2 regions of the Tepidimonas sp. HKU77 genome follow, and region 1 is predicted to be linked to the other one. Evidence: predicted binding sites of a transcription regulator. Region 1 holds the regulator's gene; the other holds the start of a gene.
What was found. Region 1 encodes HrcA, which represses chaperone genes, less so after heat shock. Its sites were predicted from a motif close to TTAGCACTCNNNNNNNNNGAGTGCTAA; they were not measured.

Region 1 (14,644 bases):
CGGGAGACCCTGGTGCGCGCGTGGCGCCGTGTCATCGACCCGGATCGGATGGTGACCGTGGTCGTGGGAGGGCAGCCGTGACGGGGCGCGCGCGCCGCACGTCGCCCACGGGCGAGGTGCGCATCATTGGTGGGCGCTGGCGCCGCTCGCGCCTGCCGGTGGGTGACGTGCCTGGGCTGCGACCAACGCCCGACCGCGTGCGCGAAACCCTGTTCAATTGGCTGGGGCAGGACTTGAGCGGTTGCCGCTGCATCGATGCCTTTGCCGGCAGCGGCGCGCTGGGGCTGGAGGCCGCTTCACGCGCCGCTGCCGAGGTGGTGCTGATCGAGCGCTCGCCGGTCCTGCAGGCCGCCTTGCGCGCCAACGTGCAGCGGCTCGGGGCGGAGACGGTGCGCGTCGTGGGTGGCGATGCCTTGGCCGTCCTGGCCGGGTTGCCCGCGGCGGCATGGGACGTGGTGTTTCTCGACCCCCCGTTCGACGATGCCCACAGCGGGGGTGAGCGCCTGACGAGGGCGGCGCTGCAGGCCGCGCAGCGCCTGCTGCGGCCCGGTGGATGGGCGTATCTGGAAGCGCCGCGCGCCTGGGGCGAGCCGGAGTTGACGGCGCTCGGCTGGCGGCTGCACCGCCACTTGCGCGCGGGTGCGGTGCACGCCCACTTGTTGCAACCGATGGATAATCCCGTCCCATGACAGTGGCGATCCCTGCAGTGCGCACTGCCGTCTATAGCGGCACGTTCGACCCCATCACCTTGGGCCACGAGGATGTCATCCGCCGCGCGGCGGGGTTGTTCGACCGCTTGATCGTGGCGGTGGCGGTTGCCCACCACAAGCGGACCTTGTTTACCCTGGAAGACCGGCTGGCCATGGCAGCGCAGGCCCTCGCCGACTGCCCCGGCGTGCAGGTGTTGCCGTTCGACGGGCTGATCATGGACTTTTGCCGCACGCACGGCGCGCTGGCCGTGGTGCGCGGCATCCGCAACCTGACCGACTTCGACTACGAGGCGCAGATGGCGGCCATGAACGCCAAGCTCTTGCCCACGGTGCAAACGGTGTTTTTGCTGCCGCAACCGCCGGTGCAGTGTATTTCCAGTACTCTCGTGAGAGAAATCGCCAAACTGGGTGGAGAGGTGTCGGGCATGGTCAACCCCATCGTCGCGCAGCGCTTGCGGCAGGCCACCGCAGCCCAGGCATCTTGACCGACGGTCGGCCATTTGGCGACAGGAGCGTGGCATGGCCCTGACCATCACCGACGAATGCATCAACTGCGACGTGTGCGAGCCCGAGTGCCCCAACCAGGCCATCTCGATGGGCGAGGAACACTACGTCATCGATCCCGGCCGCTGCACCGAGTGCGTGGGGCATTTCGATGAGCCGCAGTGCGTACAGGTGTGCCCGGTGAGCTGCATCCCTATCCACCCCGATTTCGTGGAAGACCGCGAGACGCTGTGGCAGAAGTACCGCCGCTTGCAGGCGGCCAAAGAGGCGGCCAAGGCCACGGGCGTCGCGGGTTGAGGGCCGGGCGCGTGCCGATTCAGCGCGGTGCCGCGCCGTGCTCGCCCGCATCGCCGGACGGCGGGCGCTGATCGGCGGCAGAAGGACGCGGTGGCTTGGCGCGCGGGGGCTGGCTGGTGTGGATGGCGCTGGTGGCCTTGGCGACGTCGCCGGCCAGCAACGAAGGCAGGGCGCGCGCCGCGCGCTCGATGGCGGCGTCGATCGCCTGCCGCTGCTCCAGCGGCGGTTTGCGCAGCACCCAGTGCACCACTTCGGCCTTGACACCTGGATGACCGATGCCCAGCCGCAGCCTCCAGTAGTCGGCGCTGCCGAGCTGCGCGTGGATGTCGCGCAGGCCGTTGTGTCCCGCATGGCCGCCGCCGCGCTTGAGCCGGGCGTCGCCCGGCGGTAGGTCCAGCTCGTCGTGTGCGACGAGGATATGTTCTGGCGCCACCTTGAAAAACCGCGCCAGTGCCGCCACCGCCTGGCCCGATCGGTTCATGTACGTGGTCGGCTTGAGCAGCCACAGCGGCTGGCCCTCGAATTGGGTACGTCCCACCAGACCGAAATACGCGCGCTCGGGGTGCAGCGTGACGCGCAGGTCCTGCGCGACGCGGTCGATCCACCACCACCCCGCGTTGTGGCGGGTGTCTTCGTATTCCGGGCCTGGGTTGCCCAGGCCGACCAGCAGCTTGATCATGAGTGCTTGGCAGGGTTGGGCGCATCGGCACCCCAGACGTGAAAAGGCCCGCACGCGGCGGGCCTCCATTGTGCCGGGTTCGTGGGGCCAAGGGGCGCTCGAGCGCGCCGCCCGCGGGCATCACTTCTTGCCTTTTTTGCCCTTCTTGTCGTCGGCCGCCGCGGCTTGCGGCGCGGTCACCACTTCTTCCACCGGCTCCACCACCGTGGCAATGGTGGGATTGGGCTTGCCGTGGGTGACGATCTTGACGCCCGGGGCCAGCTTGAGGTCGCTGGCGTGCAGGCTTTGGCCCTTGTGCAGCTGGCTCAGGTCGACTTCGATGAAGTCGGGCAGTTGGGTGGCCAGGCACTCGATTTCGATTTCGGTCAGCACGTGGTTGATCAGGCACTTGTCGGCCTTGACCGCGGGCGACTGCTCGGCGTTGACGAAGTGCAGCGGCACCTTCTTGCGCAGGCGGGTATTGTCGTCCACGCGCTGGAAGTCCACGTGCAGCACTTGGGGCTTGTAGGGGTGGTACTGCACGTCGCGCAGCACGACCTTGGTGGTTTGCCCGCCCAGCTCCATCTCGAGGATGGAGGTGTGGAAGGCTTCCTTCTGGATGGCTTGCCACAGCGCGTTGTGGTCCAGCTCGATGGCCTGTGGCTCGGCGCCACCACCATAGACGATGCCGGGGGTCTTGCCGGCGTTGCGCAGGCGGCGGCTCGCACCCGTGCCCTGCTGTTGGCGCTCGAAAGCGACGAATTTCATCTCGATGACTCCAAACATGCGTGGGGTGACCGCGACCAGTGCACCCCGGTTGCAAAAAACCGCCCCGTAGGCGGCGGGTGACCGGATGCCGCGTCAGCGCCGCATCCGGGGTGACGCCTCGCGGCGTCAGGCCTGGTTTTCCATCTCCGCCAGAAACTCCATGACCGAGTCACCGCTGGCGATGCGGGCGATGGTCTCGGCCATCAGTGGTGCGACGGTGAGCGCGCGGATCTTGCCGCAGGCGCGCGCCGCATCGCTGAGCGGGATGGAGTTGGTCACGACCAGCTCGTCGAGCGCATCGCCACGCGCCACGCGCTCGACCGCCGGGCCGGACAAAATCGGGTGGGTGACGTAGGCAAACACCTTGGCCGCGCCGCGCTCCTTGAGCACCTCGGCGGCCTTGACCAGGGTGCCCGCGGTGTCGACCATATCGTCCATGATGACGCAGTGGCGGCCCTCGATGTCACCGATGACGTGCATGACCTCCGACACGTTCGGTTTGGGACGCCGCTTGTCGATAATGGCCATGTCGCAGTCGAGCTGCTTGGCCAGCGCCCGCGCGCGCACCACGCCGCCGACGTCGGGCGAGACGACCAGCAGGTTGGGGTAGTTCTTTTGCCGCAGGTCGCCCAGCAGCACAGGCGAAGCGTAGATGTTGTCGACCGGGATGTCGAAAAAACCCTGGATCTGGTCGGCGTGCAGGTCCATCGTCAGCACGCGCTCCACGCCGACCACCTGCAGCATGTTGGCCACTACCTTGGCGCTGATGGGCACGCGGCTCGAGCGCGGGCGGCGGTCCTGGCGCGCGTAGCCGAAGTAGGGGATGACGGCCGAGATACGAGCGGCCGATGCCCGCTTGAGCGCGTCGACCATGATGACGAGCTCCATGAGGTTCTCGTTGGTCGGCGGGCAGGTGGGCTGGATGATGAAAATGTCGCGTGCGCGGACGTTTTGGCCGATTTGAACGGTTACCTCACCATCCGAGAAGCGGCCCACGTGGGCATTGCCCAAGGTGGTGCCCAGGTATTGGGCGATCTCGGCGGCCAGTGCCGGGTTGGCATTGCCGGTGAAAAGCATGAAATCGGGGGCGTGCGCTGACATCGAGCGTTCCATGGTGTGACCGGCACTGGGAAAGAGATTTGGCAGGGGAGGAAGGATTCGAACCCTCGCATGTCGGAATCAAAATCCGATGCCTTAACCAACTTGGCGACTCCCCTACACAGGCTCACCGCTGACGCGGCGCGCCCCATGCAGCGTTGCTGTGTCAGCAGCAACAAGACTCATATTATAGCGTCTTTTTGCCACCCGACCAGCGGATGTTCTGACAACCCGTTGCAGATCCGCACCTGCCAACCGTCCGGCCAGTCGGCCTGCTCGACGGCCTGGGCGTCCGCATCGCTGGTGAGCACGGCAAAAACCGCGCTGCCAGAACCGGTCATGCGGGCCGACAAACCCAGCCGGCCGAGTCGCTGGAGTGCGGCGCCGACGTCGGGACACAGGCGAACCGCCACGGGTTGCATCACGTTGGCGCCCCACAAGCACCCTGGGGTCGCGTTGCAGGCGTCAACGAAGTCCTGCATTATAGCGCGGGGCGTGTCGCGTTCGAGATCGGGGGCCTGGTAAATGGCGGCGGTGCGGGTGCCGGCGCGCGGCTTGACCACGGCGTAGCGCGCAGGCGGCAGCTCGAGTGGGGTCAGGCGCTCACCGATACCCTCGACCCAGGCGTTGCGGCCGCCCAGGAAGAACGGCACGTCGGCGCCCAGTCGCGCGCCCAGCTCGATCAACGCGCGGTGTGGCCAGTTCAGGCCCCAGAGGCGATCGAGCGCGATCAGCGTGCTGGCGGCGTCACTGGAGCCGCCCCCCAGCCCGGCTTGTTGTGGGATGCGCTTTTCCAGCACGATGTGCGCTCCCAGCGGGCAGCCGCTGGCGGCGCGCAGCGCGCGCGCCGCGCGCAGGCACAGATCATCCTCGGGCAGCGCGGGCCCGTCGGTGGTGTGCAGATCCTCGCGCGAGAGCTGACCGTCGCGGCGCAGCTCGAAGTGCAGTGTGTCGGCCCAGTCGATCAGGCGAAACACCGACTGCAGTTCGTGATATCCATCGGCGCGCCGGCCGGTCACGTGCAGAAACAGGTTGAGCTTGGCAGGAGCGGGGACGTCGAGCAGTCGTTGCATGGAGGGGATCAGGGTTGCCAGATCAGCCGCAGGTCGGCCGCTGGGGGCGGATCGCTGCGCCGCAGGCGCAGCCGTCCTGTGGGCTGCTGCGACAGATCGACCTGCCAGCCCGGGGCCTCGTGGGGGACGCCGCGCAACCAGGCAAACAGCGCGGTGACAGGCACCGGTGTGCCGATCAAGTCGGCGGTGAGCGCATCCAGCCCGTCATAAGGGCGTGGGTCTGTGTCGCGTCGCTCGACCCAGGCACCGCTGCCGTCCCAACGGATCGTGGCCAGGGTCTGACCCAGGGGCGTGGACAGGCGCAGCTCGCCCTGCGCGGGCGTGCCGCTGAGCTCGAAGCCGGCCGACCAGTGTTGCGGCGGATCGGTGGCCAGGGACAGCGCCAGCCGTCCACTCCAGTGGGATGCGGCCGATGGTTTAGACGGCGCTGGCGGTGGCGGCGTGGCGCAGCCTGCCAAGAGGGCGACGGCGACCGCCGCCACCACCCCGCGCCAGCGCGCACGAGGGGACAGCAGAGCCAGACTCACGGTTGGACGCCGAGGCGCTGCAGCGTCTCGGTCAGGGTGCGGTTGCGGGCGTCAAGGGCAAGGCCCTGACGCCAGACGGTCAGCGCCTCTTCGCGCTCACCCAGCATCCACAGCACCTCGCCCAGGTGAGCGGCGATCTCGGCATCCGGGCGCTGCTGCATGGCTTGCGTGAGCAGTCGTCGCGCCTCGGGCCAATTGCCCAGACGGTATTCCACCCAGCCTAGGCTGTCGATGATGTAGGCGTCGTCCGGCGCGCGGCGCAGCGCTTCCTCGATCAGCGCCTTGGCCTCGGTCAGGCGCACGCCACGGTCGGCCAGGGCGTAGCCCAGCGCGTTGTAGGCGTGCGCGTCGTCGGGTTTGCGCGCGATGACGGCCCGCAGCAGCCGCTCCATCTCGTCGAGCCGACCGGTGCGCTCGGCCACCATCGCCAGCTCATACTGCAGATCGGGGTCGTCGGGCGTGTCGCGCAGGGCCTGGGTCAGCACGTCATACGCGGCTTGCGGCTGGTCTTGGTCGCGCAGCAGCCGCGCTTCGGCGATCAGCAGGCGGCGCCGTTCGTCCGGGCGCGCCGTACGGGTGTGCTGCAGTACCGCGCGCGCCTCGGCCATGCGCCCGCGCTCGGCCAGCGCTTGGGCATAGCTGATGGCGACCACCGGATCGGTGTCGGTGGCGTTGCGGGTCGCATGCAAGTAGCGCTGCACCAGAGGTTCGGCTTCTTCTGGGCGGCGTTCGAGCAGCTCCACGGCCAGCAAAGCACCCGCGGCGGCGCGCGGGGCGGCCTGGATGGCTTGGCGCGCGGCGTGCAATGCCTGTTCATCGTCGCCGGCTTGGCGATGCACGCGCCCGAGCGCGGCCCACGCCGCTGCCGAGGTCGGGGCCTCGCGCAAAAAAGGCTCGAGTGCGGTTTGGGCAGCGGCCACCGCCTCGGCCTTGTCCGACGCGCGCGCCAGCAGCGAGGGGATCACGGCAATCAGCGCAGGGCGTTGCGGCGCCGGGGTGGCGCGTATCCAGTCGCGCAGGACCGGGCCCGCCTCGCGTACCCGCTGCAGCCCGAGCAGTAATTGCAGTTCGGTGCGGCGCGCTTCGTCGTCGGCAGGCAGGCGTTGCCGCCATTCACGCACCGCGGACAGCGCCGCTTGTGGTGCGCGACCCTGCAGCGCGATTTCCATCGCGCGCCGAAAGAGCTCCGGGTGGCCAGTGCGTCGGGCCACTTCCAGGATGATGGAGTAGGCCGCGCCCGGGTCGTGGCGGCGTTGCAGTTCGGCGATCAGCAGTTGATAAAACAGCTCCGCATCGAGCCCCGAGGGGGCGGTGTCGGGCCTCGACGCTGGTGCGCCAGCGATGGGCAGCGCGGGTTGCCCAGCCGGTTGGGCGAGCGCCGGCGGCAGCGCCAAGCCGGCGAGCAGCCAGAGGATGACGAGCGGGGAGCGCAGGCGCGGCATGGACGGTCCGATCGGGGGTGTGCTCGGTTGATGATAATGCAGTGCGTCCATTTCCTCGTTCCGTGAGTCGTCATGCCCGAGTTGCCCGAAGTCGAAGTGACCCGATTGCGCATCGCCGACCGGTTGGCGGGGGCGCGCATCGAGGCCGTGTGCTGCGGGCTTCCGCTGCGCTGGCCGCTGGGGGTGGAGCCACCAGCGCTGGTGGGCCGTCGCGTGCAGGCGGTGCGGCGGCGTGGCAAGTACTTGCTGATCGAATTGGAGGTCGGTTGGCTGCTGGTGCACCTGGGCATGTCGGGCAGCCTGACGTGGTTGACGCAGCCGCCACCGCCAGGCCGACATGATCATTTCGATCTGGTGACCGACCGCGGCACGCTGCGCCTGCACGATCCGCGCCGGTTCGGGGCCGTGGTCTATGCGCACGCGCTCGACGCCCCGGTGGCGCAGCGGCTGTTGGGCGGGCTGGGGGTCGAGCCGCTGGACGAGGCGTTCGACCCAGTGCGTTTTCATGCCGCGTTGCGCCGGCGGCGCGCAGCCATCAAGAGCGTGCTGCTGGCCGGCGACGTGGTGGTGGGCGTGGGCAACATCTACGCCAGCGAAGCCCTGTTTTTGGCGGGCATCCGTCCGACTACGCCCGCGATGCGCATCAGCCGCGCGCGGGCCCAGCGACTGCATGCGGCGATCCGGCAGGTGCTGCAACGCGCGCTGGCCGTGGGGGGCAGCACGCTGCGGGATTTTCGCGCTGACGGGCAGGATGGGCACTTTCAGCTCGAGACGTGGGTCTATGGCCGCGCGGGCCAGCCGTGCCGAATCTGTGGTCAACCGATTCGTGTGATGCGTCAAGGGCAGCGCTCGACGTACTACTGCGCACATTGTCAGACGCGCTGAAACCCATGGATTTTTTTTCGCGCGTGGTGGCCTGGCAGCGCGTGCATGGCCGCCGGGGGCTGCCGTGGCAAGGCAGCCGCGACCCTTATCGAGTCTGGCTGTCCGAAGTGATGCTACAGCAGACGCAAGTCGCCACCGTGCTGCGCTATTACGAGCGTTTCTTGCAGCGTTTTCCAGACGTGTACACGCTCGCCGCCGCGTCGCTGGACGAGGTGTTGGCGCTCTGGAGCGGCCTGGGCTACTACAGCCGCGCGCGCCACTTGCATGCGTGTGCAAAGGCTGTGGTGCAACACCATGGCGGGGTGTTTCCTGCGACGGCCGATGCGCTGGCGACGCTGCCAGGCATCGGGCCATCCACGGCAGCTGCCATCGCCGCGTTTTGCTGGGGTGAGCGCCGCTCGATCCTGGACGGCAACGTGCGGCGGGTGCTGGCACGCGTGTGGGCCGATGCAGGCCCGGACGCGGCCGCGCATCGGTGGTGGTGGAACACCGCGCAGGCGCTGGTGCCCGCCGATGCGTCGGCCGATGACATGGCGGCGTACACGCAGGGCTTGATGGATCTGGGCGCGACGGTGTGTACCCGAACACGGCCGCGCTGTGCCGATTGCCCTGTGGCCACGCTATGCGCAGGCCACGCCAGCGGCGAGCCGACCCGCTGGCCGGCGCGCACGCCCCGTCCGGCGCGCCGCACCGAGACCTGGTGGCTGCCCCTGTATGTGCGCGCGGATGGCGCCTGGTGGCTGCAACGTCGCCCGGCGCGTGGTATTTGGGCCGGGTTGTGGTCGCCGCCCGTGCTGCGCGAGGAGGCGGGGCTGCGCGCCTGGTTGGCGTCGCATCCCGACGTGCGTGCGCAGTGGGCACCGGTCATCGACCACGCGCTGACGCACCGCGACCTGCGTTTGCAGCCCGTGTGCTGCCGTGTGCCGCTGGCCGATGCGGCGGTGGCACCCAATGCGCCGGGCGTGCTGCCCGACCAGGGGGCATGGTGGGTCCCGGCTGACGCGTTTGCGCTCGGCTTGCCAGCTCCGGTGCGTGCGTGGCTTCAGGCGCTGGGGGCGGGTGAGCGCACGTCCAGCTCGCGGTGACGGCGCTGCACCGACCACTGGGGAGCGAAGTGCGCGGCCAGCCGCTCGACCAGATAGACCGAGCGGTGCTGCCCGCCGGTGCAGCCGATGGCCACCGTGACGTAGCTGCGGTGATCGCGCACCAGGCGCGGCAGCCAATGCTCCAGAAAGCGGGTGATGTGCGTGCGCATCTCGGCGACCTCGGGTTCGGCCTCCAGATAGGCTGCCACCGCCGGGTCCAGCCCCGTCAGGGGCCGCAGTGCGGGATCGTAGTGGGGGTTGGGCAGCATGCGCACGTCGAACACGAAGTCGGCGTCCATCGGCACGCCACGTTTGAAGGCGAACGATTCGAACACCAGCGCCAGCGGCGCGGGGGTGCGCACCAGCAGCGACTTGACTTCGGTGCGCAACTGGGCAGCCTTGAGCTGGCTGGTGTCGATGACCAGGGCCCCTTCGCGCAGCGGTGCCAGCAACTCGCGCTCCAGCGCCAGTGCATCGACCAGCGCGCGTCGCTGGTCGGCGCTGTGGCGCACCGACAGCGGGTGCATGCGCCGCGTCTCGGAGTAGCGGCGGATCAGCACGTCGTCGCTGGCATCCAGAAACAGGATGGTGAGCGCCATGTCGCGCTCGCGCAGCGCGGCCAGCCGCTGCGGCAAGCCCGGCAGCGACGCGGCGCTGCGCACGTCGATCGCCACGGCCACCCGCTCGGCGTGGTGGCTGCGCTCGACGTCGATGAACGCCTCCAGCAGCTCCGGCGGCAGGTTGTCCACGCAGTAAAAGCCCGAGTCCTCCAACGCATGCAGGGCCACGGATTTGCCCGACCCCGACATGCCGGTGATGAGCACGAGCTGCAGCGGCCCACCCGCGGCAGGCGTCGTCTGCGGGGCGGCGTCGGCGTTGGGCGTGGGCTGGGTCGGTGGGTTCATGGCTGCAGCAGCTCCCGTGCGTGGGCCAGTGAGGTCTCCGAGCCGCTGCCGCCCAACATGCGCGCCAGCTCCTGGACGCGCGCGTCACCCTCCAGCGGCGTGACCAGGCTGACCGTGGCGCCGCCCTCGCGTGTCTTGCTCACGTGCAGGTGGTGATGGGCGCACGCGGCCACCTGGGGGAGGTGGGTGACAGCCAATACCTGGCGGTCGCCGCCTAACCGCGCCATCAACTGGCCCACCGTGTGCGCCACGGCACCGCCAATACCGCTGTCGATCTCGTCGAAGATCAGTGTGGGAGCCTCACCCAACTGGCTGGTGACGACCGCGATCGCGAGTGCGATGCGCGACAACTCACCGCCCGAGGCCACTTTGCCCACCGGGCGCGGCGTGGTGCCCGCGTGCCCTGCGACCAAAAACTCCACGCGCTCCAGCCCGCTGGCCTGCGGCTCGGGCAGCGGCTCCAGCCGCACCTCGAAGCGGCCACCGGCCATGCCCAAGCCTTGCATCGCCTCGGTGATGGCTGCGCCTAGCCTCGCGGCAGCGGGCTGCCGCGCTTGGGAGACGGCCTGCGCCTGCGCCAGGAAAGCGGCACGCGCCCGCTCAGCGCTGGCGCGCAGCGCATCCAGATCGGCTGCGCGTTGCAGCTCGCGCAGGCGGGCCTGCCAGTCCTGCCAGCGCTGGTGCAGCTCTTGCGGTGGGCAGCGGTAGCGGCGTGCCAGCGCCAGCCAGCGCGACAGGCGCTCGTCCAGGGCCGCCAGCGCGGCCGGGTCCAGTTCGGTGTGCGCGGCGTGGTGCTGCAAGTCGCGGCAGGCGTCGCTCACCTGGTCGAGTGCTTGCTGCAGCACGTCGGCCAGCTCGGCATAGCGGGGTTCGATGTGCGCCTGCTCGCGCAGCGCGTGGATGGCGCGACCCATCAGCCCGCTGGCGTTGATCTCGTCGCCGTCCAGCGCGGCCAGCGCGCTCTGCGCGGCGTCGATCAGCGTTTGCGCGTGCGCCAGCCGGGCGTGCTGGCGGTTGAGTTCGTCCCACTCGTCCGCCCCGGGCGCGAGCCGCGCCACCTCGTCGATTTGCCACTGCAGCCGCTCGCGTTCGGCGTCGCGCGTGGCTTGGCCCGCGATGGCGGCCTCCAGCGCCGCCTCGGCGCTGCGCCAGTCCAACCACGCCGCTTGCAGGGCCGAGGTGTCCAGCCGGGCGTAGCGGTCTAGCAAGTCGCGCACGCGGTCCGCCCGCGTCAGGCTCTGCCACGCGTGCTGGCCGTGGATGTCCACCAGGTATTCCCCCAGCGCCCGCAGCTGGGCGGCGGTGGCCGGGCTGCCGTGGATCCAGGCGCGGCTGCGGCCTTGCGCATCGACGGTGCGGCGCAGCAACACGGGTTCGCCCGCGGCCACCTCGAACCCCTGTTCGCGCAGCCAATCGAGGGCAGCGCGCGGCACGTCGAACTCACCTGCCACCTCGGCGCGCGCCGCGCCCTCACGCACCACGTGCGCTTCCGCGCGTCCGCCCAACAGCAGTTGGAGCGCATCGATCAGGATCGACTTGCCCGCTCCGGTTTCCCCGGTCAGGGCCGTGAATCCGGGGCCCAATTCCAGATCCAACGAGCGCACGATGACGAAGTCGCGTACCGCCAGCCGCAGCCAGCTCATGCCTCGGTCTCCTTGACGGGGGTCATGTGGCAACCCCTTCGTTCCAGTGCAGCTTGCGCCGCAGGGTATCGAAGTAGCTCCAGCCCACCGGGTGCAGCAGCCGCAGCGTGTGCACCGAGCGCCGTACCACAATGCGGTCGCCCGGCAGCAGGCTGGTAAACGTTTGCATGTCGAAGTGCGCGCTGGGTTCGCGTCCGGCGACCACTTCGATCACGATCTCGCCGTCGCTGGGCAGCACGATGGGGCGGTTGGACAGCGTGTGCGGCGCGATCGGCACCATCACCCAGCCGGCGATCGCGGGGTGCAACAGGGGGCCACCGGCCGACAGGGCGTAGGCGGTGGAACCCGTGGGCGAGGCGATGATGAGCCCATCGGCGCGCTGGTTGGCCACAAAGTGGCCATCGACCTCGACGCGCAGCTCGACCATGCTGGGGGCACCCCCGCGGTTGACCACCACGTCGTTCATGGCGATGGTCTCGAACACGCCATGCCCATCGCGCCAGACGCCGGCGTGCATGAGGGTGCGGCGCTCTTCCTCGTAAGCCCCGCGCAGCATGGGATGCAGGATGTCGGCGAACCGATCGAACGGAATGTCGGTGATGAACCCAAGCCGCCCCTGGTTGATTCCGATGAGGGGTACACCATAAGGCCCCAACTGGCGGCCGATGCCCAGCATGGTGCCATCACCCCCGACGACCAGTGCCAGGTCACAATGCGCGCCGATGCCCGCAACGTCGCGCGTGCCATCCCCCAGCGGGCCGATGTGGTGCGCCGTCTCTCGCTCCAGCGTCACCTCGCACCCTTGGTCGTGCAAAAAGTGCACGACCTGCTCCAGGGCCTCGCGGCTGCCACTGGCGTGGTATTTGCCCACCAGGGCCACGCGCTCAAAGCGCAACGCAGCACTGCCGTCCACGGACGCGACGGGCGATGCGGGCTGCACGGTGGGCGGTTTCATGCTCAAATTACAACACGAGAAAGCGACGGTGCCATGATGTTAGACGAGCGTTCCAAATTGCTGCTCAAGGCGTTGGTCGAGCGCTACATAGCGGACGGCCAGCCGGTGGGCTCGCGCACGCTGTCCAAGGCGGCCGGGCTCGATCTGTCGCCCGCAACGATCCGCAACGTGATGAGCGACCTGGAGGACTTGGGGCTGGTGGCCAGTCCCCACACCTCGGCCGGGCGCGTGCCGACACCGCGCGGCTACCGCTATTTCGTGGACACGATGCTGACCGTGCGGCGCGCCGAGCTGCCCACCATCGACGCCCTGCCCGCGCCGGCGTTGGCGGCCGACCAGCCGCGCCAAGTGCTCAGCCAGGCGGCGCAGCTACTGTCGCAGCTGTCGCACTTCGTGGGCGTGGTGCGGGTGCCGCGGCGGTCGGCCGTGTTTCGGCACATCGAATTTCTGCGTCTGTCGGAGCGCCGCGTGCTCGTTATTCTGGTCTCGCCCGACGGGGAGGTGCAAAACCGCATCCTGCACCCCCAGACGGAATTTACCCAAGATCAGCTGCAGTCGGCGGCCAACTACCTGAATGCGCACTACGCCGGGCTGGCGCTCGACGAGGTGCGTGCGCGCCTGCGCGACGAGGTGGATACCCTGCGCGGCGAGATTGCGGGGCTGATGGTCAAGGCGGTGGAGGCCGGCAGCGAGGCGGCCCAGACGGACGAGGTGGTGATCGCGGGCGAGCGCAACCTGCTGGAGGTCGACGACTTTGCGCGCGACATGAGCAATCTGCGTAAGCTGTTCGATTTGTTCGAGCAAAAAACCCAGGTCATGCGGCTGCTGGACATCTCGGCCCAGGCCGACGGGGTGAGCATTTTCATCGGTGGCGACAGCCAGGTGGTGCCATACGAAGAGCTCTCGGTGGTCAGCGCGCCGTATGAAGTCGACGGCCAAGTCGTGGGTACCTTGGGCGTCATCGGCCCGCAGCGCATGCCCTACGACCGCATGATCCAAATCGTCGACATTACCGCCAAGCTGGTCGGGCAAGCGCTCAGTCAGGGTCGGGGGGAGTGATCGCGCGAAGCCATTAGCAGTCTGCTCAGGCGGTATCGTCGTCCACTGCCAGCCAGTCGGTCGCGTCCAGTCCGGAGGGTGCGTCGGCTGGCAGCGCCTCCACGCCCCGCAGGCGGCGCTCGATGGCGCGTGTGCGCACGCCGATGTCGTCGAACTTGCGCGCCGCCTGGTCGATCGATTTGCGCGTGGCGTCGATGATCTGGCCGAATTTGCCAAACTCGGTCTTGACGCTGGCCAGGATGGCCCACACCTCGGACGAGCGCTTCTCGATCGCCAGCGTGCGAAAGCCCAGCCGCAGGCTGTTGAGCATGGCGGCCAACGTCGTGGGCCCTGCCAGCACGACGCGGCATTCGTTTTGTAGCGTCTCGACCATGCCGGGGATGCGGCAAGCCTCGGCGAACAGCCCCTCGGTGGGCAGGAACAGGATCGCGAAGTCAGTGGTCTTGGGGGGGTTGAGGTATTTTTCGCGGATTTTGCGCGCCTCGGCCTTGAGCGCACTGGCAAACGCCTGCGTCGCCCGGGCGATCGTGTCTTTGTCACCGCTGTCGTGCGCGTCCAGCAGCCGCTGATAGTCCTCCACCGGGTACTTGGAGTCGATCGGCAGCCACACCGTCTCCTGGTCGTGGCGCCCCGGCATCTTGATTGCGAACTCGACCAGCTCGTTGCTGCCCTCGACGGTGCGCACGTTGCGCTCGTATTGTTCGACGGTCAAGAGGCTGTCGATGAGCGCGCCCAGTTGCACCTCGCCCCACGTGCCGCGTGCGCGTACGTTGGTCATGACGCGCTTGAGGTCGCCCACGCTACCGGCCAGTTGCTTCATCTCGCCCAGGCCGGCGTGCACCTGCTCCAGCCGTTCGCTCACCAAGCGGAAGGAATCGCCCAGGCGCTGCTCCAGCGTGGCGTGTAGTTTTTCGTCGACGGTGCGGCGCATCTCCTCCAGCTTGGTGGTGTTGTCGGCTTGGATGGCCGCCAGCCGCTCGTTGAGCGCGGCACGCAGCTGCTCCGAGTTGTGCTGTGCCCCCTGCACCATCGCCT
Region 2 (14,644 bases), 1.3 Mb from region 1:
GCACTGTGGCGTGCAGGGTGCCGCTGGTTGGCCGATTGGCACGAGCGGCAGGCCACACCCGAGCAACGCGCCCGCGCCGTGTCCCGGTTGCAGGCGTATGAGCGCGAGGTCCGGGCCCTGTTGAACGACCGCGGTATCGATGACCGCGCGATCGGTGTCGCCAGCCGGCCATGAAAAAACCCGCTGAGGCGGAAACGTCCCCAGCGGGTTTTTTGCCGACTCGCCGGGGGCATCGCCCCCGCGAGTGGTCAGGATGTGATGTGCCGTGGTCGGCTGCTCACATGTCCATACCCATGCCGCCCATGCCGCCGCCAGCCGGCGCCGGGGTTTCGGCCTTGGGCGTTTCGGCAACCATGCACTCGGTGGTCAGCATCAGGCCAGCCACCGACGCCGCGTTTTGCAGCGCGGTGCGGGTCACCTTGGTCGGGTCCAGAATACCCATCTCGATCATGTCGCCATAGGTGTCGTTGGCGGCGTTGAAGCCGAAGTTGCCCTTGCCTTCGAGCACTTTGTTGATCACGACCGAGGGCTCGCCACCGGCGTTGGCCACGATCTCGCGCAGGGGCGCTTCGACGGCCTTCATCACCAGTTTGATACCCGCGTCTTGATCGGGGTTGGCGCCCTTGAGCTCACCCACGGCCTGACGGGCGCGCAGCAGCGCCACGCCACCGCCGGGCACGATGCCCTCTTCGACTGCGGCACGGGTGGCGTGCAGCGCGTCTTCGACACGGGCCTTCTTCTCCTTCATTTCGACCTCGGTGGCCGCCCCCACCTTGATCACCGCCACACCGCCGGCCAGCTTGGCCACGCGCTCTTGCAGCTTCTCGCGGTCGTAATCGCTGGTGGCTTCTTCGATCTGCACGCGGATCTGCTTGACGCGCGCCTCGATGTCCTCGGCCTTGCCCGCGCCGTCGATGATGGTGGTGTTTTCCTTGGCCACTTCGACGCGCTTGGCCTGACCCAGGTCAGCCAGCGTGACTTTCTCGAGCGTGAGGCCAACTTCTTCGGCGATGACCTTGCCGCCGGTCAGGATGGCGATGTCCTCCAGCATGGCCTTGCGGCGATCGCCGAAGCCCGGGGCCTTGACCGCGCACACCTTCAGGATGCCGCGGATGGTGTTGACCACCAGCGTGGCCAGCGCCTCGCCTTCGACGTCCTCGGCAATGATCAGCAGCGGACGGCCGGCCTTGGCCACTTGCTCCAGCGCGGGCAGCAGGTCGCGAATGTTGCTGATCTTCTTGTCGTGCAGCAGGACGTACGGGTTCTCCAGCACGCAGACCTGCTTGTCCGGGTTGTTGATGAAGTAGGGCGACAGATAGCCGCGGTCGAACTGCATGCCTTCGACGACATCCAGCTCGTTTTGCAGGCTCTTGCCGTCTTCGACGGTGATCACGCCTTCCTTGCCGACCTTGTCCATCGCATCGGCGATGATCTGGCCGATCGACTCGTCGCTGTTGGCCGAGATGGCGCCGACCTGGGCGATTTCCTTGCTGGTGGTGGTGGGCTTGCTGATCTTCTTGAGCTCGGCCACCAGCGCCTCGACGGCCTTGTCGATGCCGCGCTTGAGGTCCATCGGGTTCATGCCAGCGGCGACGTACTTCATGCCCTCACGCACGATGGCCTGGGCCAGCACGGTCGCGGTGGTGGTGCCGTCACCAGCGTTGTCGCTGGTCTTGGACGCCACTTCCTTGACCATCTGGGCGCCCATGTTCTGCAGCTTGTCCTTGAGCTCGATTTCCTTGGCGACCGACACACCGTCCTTGGTCACGGTGGGGGCGCCGAACGAGCGCTCGAGCACCACGTTGCGGCCCTTGGGGCCCAGGGTCACTTTGACGGCGTTGGCCAGGATGTTCACACCCTCGACCATGCGATGGCGCGCATCAGCGCCGAAAACCACGTCTTTGGCTGCCATAGTTCAGATTCCTTTGCAAATGAGTGAGTGATGGACGTCAGACCACGGGGGTCGGGATCACTTCTCGATGACGGCAAACAGGTCGTCTTCCTTCATGACCAGCAGCTCTTCGCCGTCGACCTTGACGGTTTGGCCGCTGTACTTGCCGAACAGCACGCGGTCACCGACCTTGACGCTCAGGGGCTTGGTCTCGCCCTTGTCGTTGGTCTTGCCGGGACCGACGGCCAGCACTTCGCCTTGATCGGGCTTCTCGGCCGCGTTGTCCGGGATCACGATGCCCGAGGCGGTCTTGGTCTCGTTTTCTAGACGCTTGACGATCACGCGATCGGCGAGAGGACGAAGTTTCATGCGATCTCCTGTCGAAAGGACGATGAGAGGAAGTAGAAGAGGAAGAGCGAGCGGCGGATGCCGTGTGTTAGCACTCACCGCTGACGAGTGCTAATGATAGGGCCTTGGCGACGTGTTTTCAAGGGGGGCTGCGCGGGGCAACAAAAAAGCCCGCACTCGGGCGGGCTTGGGAGCATTCTTGGTGGCGCTTCAGGGATTCGAACCCCGGACCTGCGGATTATGATTCCGTCGCTCTAACCGGCTGAGCTAAAGCGCCAACGAGGGCCGCATTATAGCGAAAAACCAACCGGCTGCCGTGGCCGTCAGCGGTGGCGGAACTGCGGCGTGCGCTTCTCCAGGAAGGCGGCCATGCCTTCTTTTTGGTCTTCGGTGGCGAACATGGCGTGGAACATGCGGCGCTCGAACGCCAAGCCGTCGGCCAGCGACCCCTCGAAGGCGCGGTTGATGGCTTCCTTGGCCGCCAGCACGGCCAGCCGGGGCATGGCCGCGATCGACAGCGCCATCGCCATCGCCTCGTCCATCAGCTTGTCCAGCGGCACGACGCGGCTCACCAGCCCGGCACGCTCGGCTTCAGCGGCATCCATCATGCGGCCCGTCAGCGCCAGCTCCATGGCCTTGGACTTGCCGATCGCGCGCGGCAGCCGCTGCGTGCCGCCGGCGCCCGGGATGACGCCGATCTTGACCTCGGGCTGGCCAAAGCGCGCGTTGTCGGCAGCGATGATGATGTCGCACATCATGGCGACCTCACAGCCGCCACCCAGGGCGAAGCCGGCGACGGCTGCGATGACCGGCTTGCGCACGTGGCGCAGCGCCTCCCAGTTGCGGGTGATGTACTCGCTGCCGTAGACGTCCGAGAAGGTGTAGCGCGCCATGGCGGCAATGTCGGCGCCGGCGGCGAAGGCCTTTTCGCTGCCGGTCAGCACGATGCAGCCGATGGCGTCGTCGGCGTCGAACGCCTTGAGCGCCTGGCCCAACTCGGTCATGAGCTGGTCGTTGAGCGCGTTGAGCTGCTTGGGCCGGTTGAGCGTGATGACGCCGACCGGGCCTTCGGTGTGGATCAGCAGGGTTTCGTAGGTGGGGGTGGTCTCGCTCATGTGGGAGTCCTCGGGACGGGGTGGCACAATGGAAAACGAAATCGAGATGGGGTGTGACGCAGCGACTGTAGCGCAAGCTGCCCGCCGTGCTTGCCCCCTAACCAGAGGAGACGATGGATGACCACGACGCTTGCCGAGACGCCCCCGGCCGACGAGATCCGCTTCGAGCGCCGCGGCGCGGTCGCGCTGCTCACGCTGAATCGCCCGCAGGCACTCAACAGCTTCACCCGTTCCATGCACCGCGCGTTTCAGCAGGCGCTGGCCGAGGTCGAGGCCGACCGCAGCCTGCGCGCGCTGGTGCTCACCGGCGCGGGGCGTGGCTTTTGCGCCGGGCTGGACTTATCGGAGCTGGACTTCACGCCTGGCCCCGAACAGATGGAGCGCGCCAACCCGGGGCCGGTGATCGACGAATGTTTCAATCCCAGCGCGCGCGCGCTGATGAACCTGCGCGTGCCGACGGTGGCCGCGGTCAACGGCGTGGCCGCAGGGGCGGGGGTGTCGCTGGCGCTGACCTGCGACCTCACGATTGCCGCGCCGCACGCCAGCTTCGTACAGGCGTTCAGCAAAATCGGGCTGATTCCGGATGCGGGGGGCAGTTGGCTGACCGTGGAGCGCCTGGGCTTGGCGCGTGCCATGGGTCTGGCCTTGCTGGGGGACAAGTTGTCCGCCCAGCAAGCCAAAGACTGGGGTTTGATTTGGGACGTGGCCGACGACCCGCTGGCGGCGGCGCTGGCGCTGGCCGAGCGGCTGGCGGCCATGCCCACGCGCGCGCTGGTGGCCACGCGCCATTTGCTGCGCGGCGCGCTGCAGCGCTCGTTCGAGCAGCAGCTCGAGGTCGAGCGCGACCTTCAGTCGGCGCTCGGTCGCACGCACGATTACGTGGAGGGTGTCACCGCTTTCTTGCAGAAGCGCGCGCCGCAGTTCCGCGGCGAGTAGGCCGCGCAGCGGCAGGCGGTCGCGTGCCCGGCCCCATGAGGGGGTGGCGGCTATCGGCGCCGGGCAGCAGCTGCACCGCCACGGCCGGTGGTGGCCAACTCAGCGTGCAGCGCAGCACGCGGCCATCGCGCACCACCCAGGCCGTCAGCGGCTCACCGGCGGTCAATCCGCGGGCGTGCAGCGCGACGTCGTCGAGCCGGCGCACGCGCCAGACCTCCCGGGCGCGCTCGACGGCCAGCCACTCGTCGCCGGCGGCCATGCCCGCCGCTTCGGCGGCACTGCCACGCAGCACGTTGCGCAGCCGCACGCCCTGGCTCTCGTCCACACGCACGCCCAGTTGCTGGGCGAGTGGGGCGGGTTCTTCCTGCCAGCGTATGCCGCCACGCTCCAGCAGTGGCCGCAGCGGCAGCTCGTCGGTGCCGTGGACCCAGGCGTCCAGTTCGGCGTCCAGGCGGCGTGCGGCCAGTTGGCGCAGCACGGTGCGCAGGTCAGCTTCGCGCATGGGGCCGCCGTCACAACGCTGCCACAGCGCGCGCATCACGTCGTCCAACGTGGCGCGGCCCTCGGCGCGCAGCGTCAGGTCCAGACACAGCGCCACCAGGGCCCCCTTGGTGTAGTAGCTGACGGTGGCGTTGGGTGTGTTTTCCTGCACGCGGTAGTATTTGATCCAGGCGTCCCAACTGGCCTGCGCCACGCTTTGCACGTGGCGGCCGGGGGTTTGCAGCACTTGGTTGATCGTCTTGGCCAGCAGCTGCAGGTGGGTCGGGGCGTCGATGAGGCCCGCGCGCAGCAGCAACAGGTCGTCGTAGTAGCTCGTGAAGCCTTCGAAAAACCACAGCAGCTCGGTGTGGTTTTCGCGGTCGTAGTCGTAGCGGGTGAACTCGCGCGGGCGCAGCCGCTTGACGTTCCAGGTGTGAAAGTATTCGTGGCTGATCAGTCCCAGTAGCGTGGTGTAGCCGTCGCTGGCGCGCAGCGCGGTCGAGGCAGGCTGATCGGGCAGCGGCTGCAGGGGCAGGTCGGTGCGTGCACACACCAACGCGGTGCTGTGGCGGTGTTCCAGGCCGCCGTAGCCGTCGTGCGTGGCCTGCAGCAGGAAAACGTAACGGTCGATGGGCGGAGTGCCGCGCGGGCCATGCCACAAAGTCATGGCGGCCTCGCAGATATGGGCGGTGTCGCGCAGCAGCCGCTCGCCGTCGAACCCGGCGGGTGCGCCGCTGACCACGAATCGGTGCGGTACGCCGCGCACCGTGAAGTCGCCGCACCAGAAGTCGCCCATCGCCACCGGGCTGTCGGCCAGTTCGTCGTAGCCGGCGGCCCAGTAGGGGCCGAACCCATCGCCCTCGGCCCAGCGCCAGCGGGCGGAGGCCGCGTGCCGGGTGCGGCCGCTGGGCAGCGGCCGCAGCGCCGTGGCCACGCGCCAGCCGCGTGTCCAGCGGTTGGGCCGCAGCGTCAGCGTGTGCGGCTCGTCTTCGCGGCCATGCACGCGCAGGCACAGGCTGGTGGGGTTGAAGAAGCCGCGCTGCGCGTCCAGGTACGCGGTGCGCACCGAGGGGTCGAAAGCATAGACCTCGGCCGTCAGCTCCAGCGTCGCTGCGCCGTCGTCCAACTCGGCCTGCCAGGTGTTTTTGTCCAGAGCGCGCAGGGCAACGGGCCGACCGTCCGCGGTGGCGCGCAGGGACAGCAGGTGTTGGGCGAATTCGCGCACCAAATAGCTGCCCGGGATCCACACCGGCAGGCTCACACGCTGGCACGGCGCGGGGTGGTCGACTACCAACGTCACACGCCACAGGTGGGCGTGGGCGTCGGCCACTTCCACCGTGTAGCGGAGGGCGGCTGCCGTGCGCGCGGCGTCGCGGCTCATTTGCCGGCAGCGCTGGCTTGCGCCAGCAGGGGTTCCAGGCGGTCCAGCCCCACCGCGCCGGGCACGCGCGTGCCGTTGGCCAGGATGGTGGTGGGCGTGCCGGTGATGCGGTATTTTTGCCCAAAGGCGAGATTGCGTTCCAGGGCCGTCGTGTCACACTTGGCGTCCGCCTTGGGCTCGGGGGGCACCACGCTGCGCTGCATCCAGTCGTCCCAAGCCTTGGCGCGGTCTTTGGCGCACCAGATGGCACGCGACTTTTGCTCGGAATCCTTGCCCAGCACCGGGTACAGAAAGGTGTGGATGGTGACGTTGTCGAGCTTGGCCAGGTCGCGCTCGAAGCGCTTGCAGAAGCCGCAGTTGGGGTCGGCAAAGACGGCCAGTTTGCGCTGGCCGTTGCCGCGCACGACCGTGAACGCGTCCTTGAGCGGCAGGTCGTCGAAGGCGATGGCGGTGAGCTTGTCCAGCCGCTCCTCGGTCAGGTTGACGCGGGCGCGGGTGTCGATGAGCACGCCCTGGATCAGGTAGTTGCCCTCGGCGTCGGTGTAGAGCAGGTCGGTGCCGTTGAGCCGGACCTCGAACAGACCGCGCATCGGGGTGGGGCGCACTTCGTCGATGCGGGGCAGGTTGGGCAGACGCTCGCTCAGGTTTTTGCGGATGAGGGCCTCGTTGGCGTGCGCGGCCGGGGCCAGCAGCGCGATGCCCAGCAGCCCGGCAGCCAAAACGGGGGGCGACGCAAGAGACGAAAGACGGATCATGTGGACGTTCTCGGAGGAGGGCGCGAATACTGGGCGCCGTTCAGGGGTGGGGGGCGACGGGTTGCCCCGCTGCCTGTTGGATGAACCAGCGTTTGATCGGTTCCAGCCGGTCCACCGCGCGCAGGCCCCAGCGGCGCAGCGTGGCCAGCCGCTCGTCGGGGTGGCCGAACAGGCCGTACAGCGTGTCGGTGGCCAGCAGCATGGCCGCCACGGGCGCGGCGCGTGCACGCTCGTAGCGCCGCAGCAGCCGCCAGTCACCCAGGGAGCGCCAGTACTCGCGCTCGCGCAGCACGCGCGCCAGCTCGGCCACGTCGCCCAGCCCGACGTTGAGGCCCTGCCCGGCCAATGGGTGCATGGCGTGGGCGGCGTCGCCTGCCAGCGCCAGGCCCGGGCGTACCCAAGGGCGGGCGATGGACAGCTCCAGCGCCCAGCCCGCGGGCTGGCCTTCGAGCTGCATCGCACCCAGCGCGCCGCCGCAGGCGTCTTGCACCGCCTGCGCCAGTGCCTCGGCGGGCCAGGCCAGCCGCTCGGCCGCACGCGCGTGCGGCACCGACCACACCAGGGCGACGGTGTGCCCCTGCGTCCCGTCCAGCGGCAGCAGCGCCAGGATCTCATCGTCGCGAAACCACTGCCGCGCCACGGCCCCGTGCGGGCGCTCGCAGCGCAGCCGGGCGGCGATCGCGGTGTGCGGATACGGGCGCGTGTCGTAGGCGAAGCCTTCGGCCGCGCGGGTGGCGCTGCGTCGGCCCTCGCAGATCACGGTCAACGCCGCGCGCGGCCGCTGGCTGCCGTCGCCGACGAGCCGCTCGATGCCCGGCTGATACGCCAGCGCCTGCGCCAGCGTCTCCTCCAGCACCGGCACGTCCACGATCCAGGCCAGTGGTGCGCCGCCGTCGGTGTCGAAGCGCACGGCCGCCGCTGCATCGGTAACGGGCACGAGCGGCGGCGCATCGGCGTCGGCCACCCACATGTGGTGCACTGGCGTGGCGGCGCGCTCGTCGGTCGGCCACGCGCGCACCGACTCGAGCAAAGCGCGCGAGGCGGCGTTGAGCGCGTAGGCTCGGATGTCGGGGGTGGCGCCGCCCGCTGGGGGCGCGCGCTCGACCAGCGCCACCCGCAGCCGCTCACGGGCCAGCAGCAGTGCCAGCGTGCGGCCGACGATGCCGCCCCCCAGGATCGCGACGTCATAGGTTTTGGTCATGGGGTCATTGTAGGCGCGCACTGCCGCTGCGTGCCGTCCGCGCCGACCTTGGGCACAATGGGGTTTGACCCTGTTTCGCGAGCCCCGCCGTCCCATGAATGCCGCCACCACCACCCTGCCGCTGACGCTGGAGCAAATCTGGATCTATCCGGTCAAGTCGTGCGCCGGGATTCGCCTGCGCACGGTCGAGCTGCTCGACACCGGCTTGGAGTGGGACCGCACCTGGATGGTGGTGGACGCGGACGGCGAGTTCGTCTCGCAACGCGAGCTGCCGCGCATGGCGCTGGTGCAGCCGCGGCTGCGCCTGGGGCGGCTGGAGCTGCGCGCGCCCGGCATGCTGTCCCTGCACGTGGCGCTGGATGCGGCCGAAGCGCCGTGCCGCGTGCGCGTCTGGGATGACACGGTGGACGCGTTCGACATGGGCGATGCTGCGGCACAGTGGTTCACGGATTTCCTGGGCGACGATCTGCCGCCCGGGATGGGGCCGCTGCGGCTGGTGCGCTTCGACCCCGACGAGCGGCGCCTGTCGTCCTACCGCTGGACGGGGGGCATCGAGGCGCCCAACACCTTCAGTGACGGCTACCCGCTGCTGGTGGTGTCGCAGGCGTCGCTGGACGATTTGAACGAGCGTCTGGCCGCGCGCGGCGAGCCGCCCGTGGGCATCGAGCGCCTGCGCGCCAATCTGGTGATCGGTGGCGTGTATCCGCATGACGAGGATCGCATCGAGCGCATCGATTTCTCGGCCGACGGCGTCCCGGTCGGCGCGCCGCTGGCGACGCTGCAACTCGTCAAGCCGTGTGCGCGCTGCAGCATCCCCGACGTCGATCCGGCCACCGGCGTGCCGGACGGGCGTCTGAGCCCGGTGCTGCACACCTACCGGCAGGATCGGCGGCTGATGGGCGCGGTCACCTTCGGCATGAACGCCATCGTGCGCCGGGGCGTCGGGCAGATGCTGCACGAAGGCATGCGTGCCAATGGCCACTGGGGGGCCTGGTGAAGCGGCGTCGCCGGTAGAATGCCACCCTTTGTCGGCGCCCAAGCGCCGTCCTGCCCGTCACCCTTTCGCTTTTTGCCATGAGCCTCCAATGCGGCATCGTGGGCCTGCCCAACGTTGGCAAGTCCACCCTGTTCAACGCCCTGACCAAAGCGGGCATCGCGGCCGAGAACTATCCGTTTTGCACCATCGAGCCCAACGTGGGCGTGGTCGAGGTGCCCGACCCGCGCCTGCAGCAGCTCGCCGCCATCGTCAAGCCCCAGCGTGTGGTGCCCGCGATCGTCGAATTCGTGGACATCGCGGGCTTGGTCGCCGGTGCCAGCCAGGGCGAGGGGCTGGGCAACCAGTTCCTGTCGCACATCCGGGAGACGGACGCCATCATCAACGTGGTACGCTGCTTCGATGACCCCAACATCGTGCACGTGGCCGGCCGGGTGGACCCGATCGCCGATATCGAGGTCATCCAAACCGAGCTGTGCCTGGCCGACCTGGGCACGGTGGACAAAGCCCTGCAGCGCTACCAAAAGGCCGCCAAGAGTGGCAACGACAAGGAGGCGGCCAAGATGGTGGCCGTGCTGGGCCGTGCGCGCGCCGTATTGGACGAAGGCCGCCCTGTGCGCGTGATGGACTTGACCGACGAAGAGCGGGCGCTGCTCAAGCCGCTGTGCCTGATCACGGCCAAACCCGCGATGTTCGTCGGCAATGTGGCCGAGGACGGCTTCGAGAACAACCCTTTCCTGGACCAGCTGCGCGACTATGCCCAGCGCCAGGGCGCGCCGGTGGTGGCCATCTGCGCCAAGATCGAGGCCGAGCTGGCCGACATGGACGACGCCGACCGCGCCGAGTTTTTGCGCGAGCTGGGGCTGCAGGAGCCGGGCCTGAACCGCCTCATCCGCGCGGCCTACCAGTTGTTAGGGCTGCAGACCTACTTCACCGCGGGCGAAAAAGAAGTGCGCGCCTGGACGATACCGATCGGCGCCACCGCCCCGCAGGCGGCGGGCGTGATCCACTCCGACTTCGAGCGCGGCTTCATCCGCGCGCAGACGATCGCCTTCGAGGATTTCATCCGCTTTCGGGGCGAGCAAGGCGCCAAGGAGGCGGGCAAGATGCGCGCCGAGGGCAAGGACTACGTCGTCCAAGACGGGGACGTGATCCACTTCCTCTTCAATGTCTGAGCCAGATTCGATGGGGTCCGCTGCCGAGCGCCGCATTCCGCCCATGCTGTTGTCGGGCTTGGAGCCGCTCGTCATCGGCGAGGGCAGCCTGTTCGTCAACATCGGCGAGCGCACCAACGTCACCGGCTCCAAGGCGTTTGCCCGCATGATTCTGGAGGGGCGCTTCGAGGACGCGCTGGCCGTGGCGCGCCAGCAGGTGGAAAACGGCGCACAAATCATCGACGTCAACATGGACGAGGCCATGCTCGACAGCAAGGCCGCGATGGTGCGCTTCCTCAACCTCATCGCGTCCGAGCCCGAGATCGCGCGCGTGCCGATCATGATCGACTCGTCCAAGTGGGAGGTAATCGAGGCGGGGCTCAAATGCATCCAGGGCAAGGGCGTCGTCAACTCCATCAGCCTCAAGGAGGGCGAGGCCGAGTTCAAGCGCCAGGCGCGGCTGATCCGGCGTTACGGCGCGGCCACCGTGGTGATGGCCTTCGACGAACAGGGCCAGGCCGACACCTTCCAGCGCAAGATCGAGATCTGCGAGCGGGCCTACCGCATCCTGGTCGACGAGGTGGACTTCCCGCCCGAGGACATCATCTTCGACCCCAACATCTTCGCGATCGCCACCGGCATCGAGGAGCACGACAACTACGCGGTCGACTTCATCGAAGCCACGCGCTGGATCAAGCAGCACCTGCCGGGCGCCAAGGTGTCGGGCGGCGTGAGCAACGTGAGCTTCAGCTTCCGCGGTAACGAGCCAGTGCGCGAGGCCATTCACACGGTCTTCCTGTACCACGCCATCCGCGCCGGCATGGACATGGGCATCGTCAACGCCGGTCAGATCGGCGTCTATGACGAGCTCGACCCCGAGCTGCGCGAGCGCGTGGAGGACGTGGTGCTCAACCGCCGCCCCGACGCGACCGAGCGGCTGCTGGCGATCGCCGAACAGGTCAAGGGCGCGGCCAAAGACGACAGCGCCAAGCTGGCCTGGCGCGCGCTGCCGGTCGAGGAGCGCCTGAGCCACGCGCTCGTGCACGGCATCACGGACTTCATCGTCGAGGACACCGAAGAGGCGTGGCAGAAGATCCAGGCGCAAGGCGGTCGTCCGCTGCACGTGATCGAAGGCCCGCTGATGGCCGGCATGAACATCGTGGGCGATCTCTTCGGCGCGGGCAAGATGTTCCTGCCCCAGGTGGTCAAGAGTGCGCGCGTGATGAAGCAGGCCGTGGCACACCTGGTGCCCTACATCGAGGAGGAAAAGCGCCAGCTCCAAGCCGCCGGTGGCGACGCCAAGCCCAAAGGCAAGATCGTCATCGCCACCGTCAAAGGCGACGTGCACGACATCGGCAAGAACATCGTCACCGTTGTGTTGCAGTGCAACAATTTCGAGGTGGTCAACATGGGCGTCATGGTGCCGTGCCACGACATCCTGGCCAAAGCCAAAGAGGTGGGCGCGGACGCGGTGGGCCTGTCGGGCTTGATCACCCCGAGCTTGGAGGAGATGCAGTTCGTCGCCGCCGAGATGGACAAGGACCCCTGGTTTGCCGAGCGGGGCGTGCCGCTGCTGATTGGGGGTGCCACCACCAGCCGCGTGCACACGGCGGTCAAGATTGCGCCGTGCTACCGCGGCCCGGTGGTGTACGTGCCTGATGCGTCGCGCGCGGTGGGGGTGGCACAGGCGCTGCTGGGCGAGCAGCGCGACGCTTTCGTGGCCGAGCTGCGCGCCGACTACGAGCGCGTGCGTGCCCAGCACGCCGCCAAAAAACCCGTCACGCTGTGGCCGCTGGCCAAGGCGCGCGCCAACCGCACGCCCATCGACTGGGGCCGCTGGCAGCCCGTGCGCCCGAGTTTTTTGGGGCGGCGGGTGTTCCTGCACTACGACCTGGCCGAGATCGCGCGCTACATCGACTGGGGGCCGTTTTTTCAGACCTGGGATCTGGCCGGGCCTTATCCGGCCATTCTGGATGACGAGGTGGTCGGCGAGCAGGCCCGCAAGGTATTTGCCGACGCGCAGGCGATGCTCGAGCGCATCGTCAACGGCCGCTGGTTGACCGCAAACGCCGTGCTGGGCTTTTGGCCCGCCAGCGGTGAGGGGGACGATATCGTGCTCTACGCCGACGAGTCGCGCACGCTGCCAGTGCTGACCTGGTACAACCTGCGCCAGCAGACCGAGAAGCAGGCCATCGACGGTGTGATGCGCCCGAGCCGCTGCCTGGCGGACTTCGTGGCGCCGCTGGCCAGCGGTGTGCCCGACTATGTGGGGGCCTTCGCGGTGACTGCGGGCATCGGGGTCGAGGCGCACGAGGCGCGCTTCATGGCGGCGCACGACGACTACTCGGCCATCATGCTCAAGGCGCTGGCCGACCGGCTGGCCGAGGCGCTGGCCGAACGCCTGCACGAGCGCGTGCGCACCGAGCTGTGGGGCTATGCGCCGCACGAGCGCCTGAGCAACGAGGCGCTGATCGCCGAGCGCTACCAGGGCATCCGGCCCGCGCCAGGCTATCCGGCCTGCCCGGACCACACGGTCAAGCGCGACCTGTTCGCGCTGCTGCGCTGTGACGAGATCGGCATGGGCTTGACCGAGAGCTTGGCCATGACGCCGGCGGCCAGCGTCAGCGGCTTTTACCTGGCGCACCCCGACAGCACCTATTTCAACGTCGGCAAGATCGGCCGCGACCAGCTGGAAGACATGGCCGCGCGCCGCGGTCTGCCGGTGGACGAGCTGGCGCGCTGGTTGGCGCCGAACCTGTGACGGCGGCGCTCAGGCCGCCAGCGTCTGCCGCGGGGCCTGCGCCTCGGCTGGCGGGCAGGCGCGGCTGCGCACGTGGGCCTCGATCAGGGCGGGGATGGTCGCGGGGGCCTGCATGGCGGGCTGCCCGAGCAGCCGCAGGCGGATCAGCCCCGCCAGGAAGCACTGCGTCTCCAGGGCGGCCAGGGATGGCGTCAGGTCGGGACGCAGCCTGCCCTCCCGCCGGGCGGCGGCGTAGGTGCGCTCCAGCTTCGCGAAACACTCCTCGTTGTGCCGGACCCAGTCGTCCAGGTCGCGGGCGCGCTCACCCACGAACTCGCACTTGAACTCCAGCACCTGCATGATCGCGCGCAACTGGGGATCGGCGTCGATGGAGCCGGTCACCTGCAGCAGGAAGTTGCGCACGCGGCTCAGGGCATCGGCACGGGTGTCCTGCAGCAGGGTGTAGTCCAGCCGGTCGATGAAGGGGATGGCCACCTCGTCGCACATGGCCTGCAGCAGTTCGCCCTTGTTCGCGAAGTGCCAGTAGATGGCGCCGCGCGTCACACCCGCCGCCTGGGCGATGTGCTCGAGCGAGGTCTGGCCGACGCCGCGCTCGTGGAACACCCGCCGCGCGGCGGCCAGGATCTGGGCGCGGGTCTGTTCGGCTTCCTCTTTGGTGCGGCGGGCCATGGCGGGGTCGGTGAGATGTCAAACATACATGCAGGAATGTATGTATGATACCGCCCACACCGTCCTGGTTCCCCATCGTCCGTCCGGATTCCGCTGGATCCGGGCGAGATTCCGTCGTTTTCCTCAACGGTTGCATCATGGCCCATCCCCATCGTTTCGTCTTGTCGATCCTGGCCGCGCTGGCCGGCGCGGTTCTGTTGTCCGCGTGCGGGGAGCGCGGCGCGTCTCCCGGGGCCCAGGCCGCCGGATCGGGGGCCGAGATGCCCGCCATGCCGGTCACCGTGCGGGTGGCGCGGCGTGAGCCGGTCCCGGTCACCGTGGAGGCGGTGGGGCAGGCCGAAGGTTCCCAGGAGGTGGAGGTCCGCGCCCGGGTCTCGGGGCTGCTCGAGCGGCGGCTGTACCAGGAGGGCGAGCGGGTGCGTGCCGGAGCGCCGCTGTTCCAGATCGAGCGCGCCCCGTTCGAGATCGCGCTGCAGCAGGCGCGGGCCAACCTGGCCCAGCGGCAGGCGCAACTGGAGCAGGCCCGGCGCGAGGCGCAGCGGCTGGCCCCGCTGGCCGAGCAGCGCGCCATTGCCCCGCGCGAGTACGACGACGCGGTCTCGGCCCTGCGCTTGGCCGAGGCCGCCGTGGCCGCGGCCCAGGCCACCGTGCGCGAGGCCGAGCTGAACCTGTCTTACACGACGGTGACCGCGCCGATCACGGGGGTCACGGGGCGGGCGCAGAAATCCACCGGCGCGCTGGTCAGTGCCGGGACCGACAGCCTGCTGACCACGGTGGCGCAGACCGACCCCATCTGGGTGCGGTTTGCCTTTTCCGAGGGGGAGCTGGCGCGGCTGCGCCAGGCCCGGCGTGCCGACGTGCGCTTGCTGGGTCCGGATGGCCGGCCCATGCTCACCGGGGGGCGGTTGAATTTCGCGGCCTCCACCGTCGATCCCCGTCTGGGTACGGTGCAGTTGCGG

Region 2: a site for HrcA is predicted at 2,328-2,354, ahead of groES (co-chaperone GroES). Genes of this name have one in related genera too.

Annotation. Positions count from the first base shown of each region.
Region 1 is NZ_CP187300.1:459,886-474,529, reverse strand. It holds gene ACPP3B_RS02205 (M16 family metallopeptidase) at 1-81, shown strand, start outside; gene rsmD (16S rRNA (guanine(966)-N(2))-methyltransferase RsmD) at 78-689, shown strand; gene coaD (pantetheine-phosphate adenylyltransferase) at 686-1,195, shown strand; gene ACPP3B_RS02190 (YfhL family 4Fe-4S dicluster ferredoxin) at 1,230-1,511, shown strand; gene pth (aminoacyl-tRNA hydrolase) at 1,531-2,190, opposite strand; gene ACPP3B_RS02180 (50S ribosomal protein L25/general stress protein Ctc) at 2,311-2,937, opposite strand; gene ACPP3B_RS02175 (ribose-phosphate pyrophosphokinase) at 3,064-4,038, opposite strand; tRNA gene ACPP3B_RS02170 (tRNA-Gln) at 4,078-4,154, opposite strand; gene ispE (4-(cytidine 5'-diphospho)-2-C-methyl-D-erythritol kinase) at 4,218-5,108, opposite strand; gene ACPP3B_RS02160 (lipoprotein insertase outer membrane protein LolB) at 5,117-5,635, opposite strand; gene ACPP3B_RS02155 (tetratricopeptide repeat protein) at 5,632-7,077, opposite strand; gene mutM (bifunctional DNA-formamidopyrimidine glycosylase/DNA-(apurinic or apyrimidinic site) lyase) at 7,150-7,962, shown strand; gene mutY (A/G-specific adenine glycosylase) at 7,968-9,047, shown strand; gene rapZ (RNase adapter RapZ) at 9,005-9,952, opposite strand; gene recN (DNA repair protein RecN) at 9,949-11,595, opposite strand; gene ACPP3B_RS02130 (NAD kinase) at 11,618-12,556, opposite strand; gene hrcA (heat-inducible transcriptional repressor HrcA) at 12,587-13,609, shown strand; gene rmuC (DNA recombination protein RmuC) at 13,635-14,644, opposite strand, start outside.
Region 2 is NZ_CP187300.1:1,755,583-1,770,226, forward strand. It holds gene ACPP3B_RS08445 (hypothetical protein) at 1-174, shown strand, start outside; gene groL (chaperonin GroEL) at 278-1,912, opposite strand; gene groES (co-chaperone GroES) at 1,970-2,260, opposite strand; tRNA gene ACPP3B_RS08460 (tRNA-Met) at 2,440-2,516, opposite strand; gene ACPP3B_RS08465 (enoyl-CoA hydratase) at 2,563-3,354, opposite strand; gene ACPP3B_RS08470 (enoyl-CoA hydratase-related protein) at 3,472-4,290, shown strand; gene ACPP3B_RS08475 (M61 family metallopeptidase) at 4,244-6,151, opposite strand; gene ACPP3B_RS08480 (DsbC family protein) at 6,148-6,906, opposite strand; gene ACPP3B_RS08485 (FAD-dependent oxidoreductase) at 6,947-8,107, opposite strand; gene ACPP3B_RS08490 (MOSC domain-containing protein) at 8,202-9,104, shown strand; gene ychF (redox-regulated ATPase YchF) at 9,182-10,276, shown strand; gene metH (methionine synthase) at 10,287-13,016, shown strand; gene ACPP3B_RS08505 (TetR family transcriptional regulator) at 13,026-13,685, opposite strand; gene ACPP3B_RS08510 (efflux RND transporter periplasmic adaptor subunit) at 13,823-14,644, shown strand, end outside.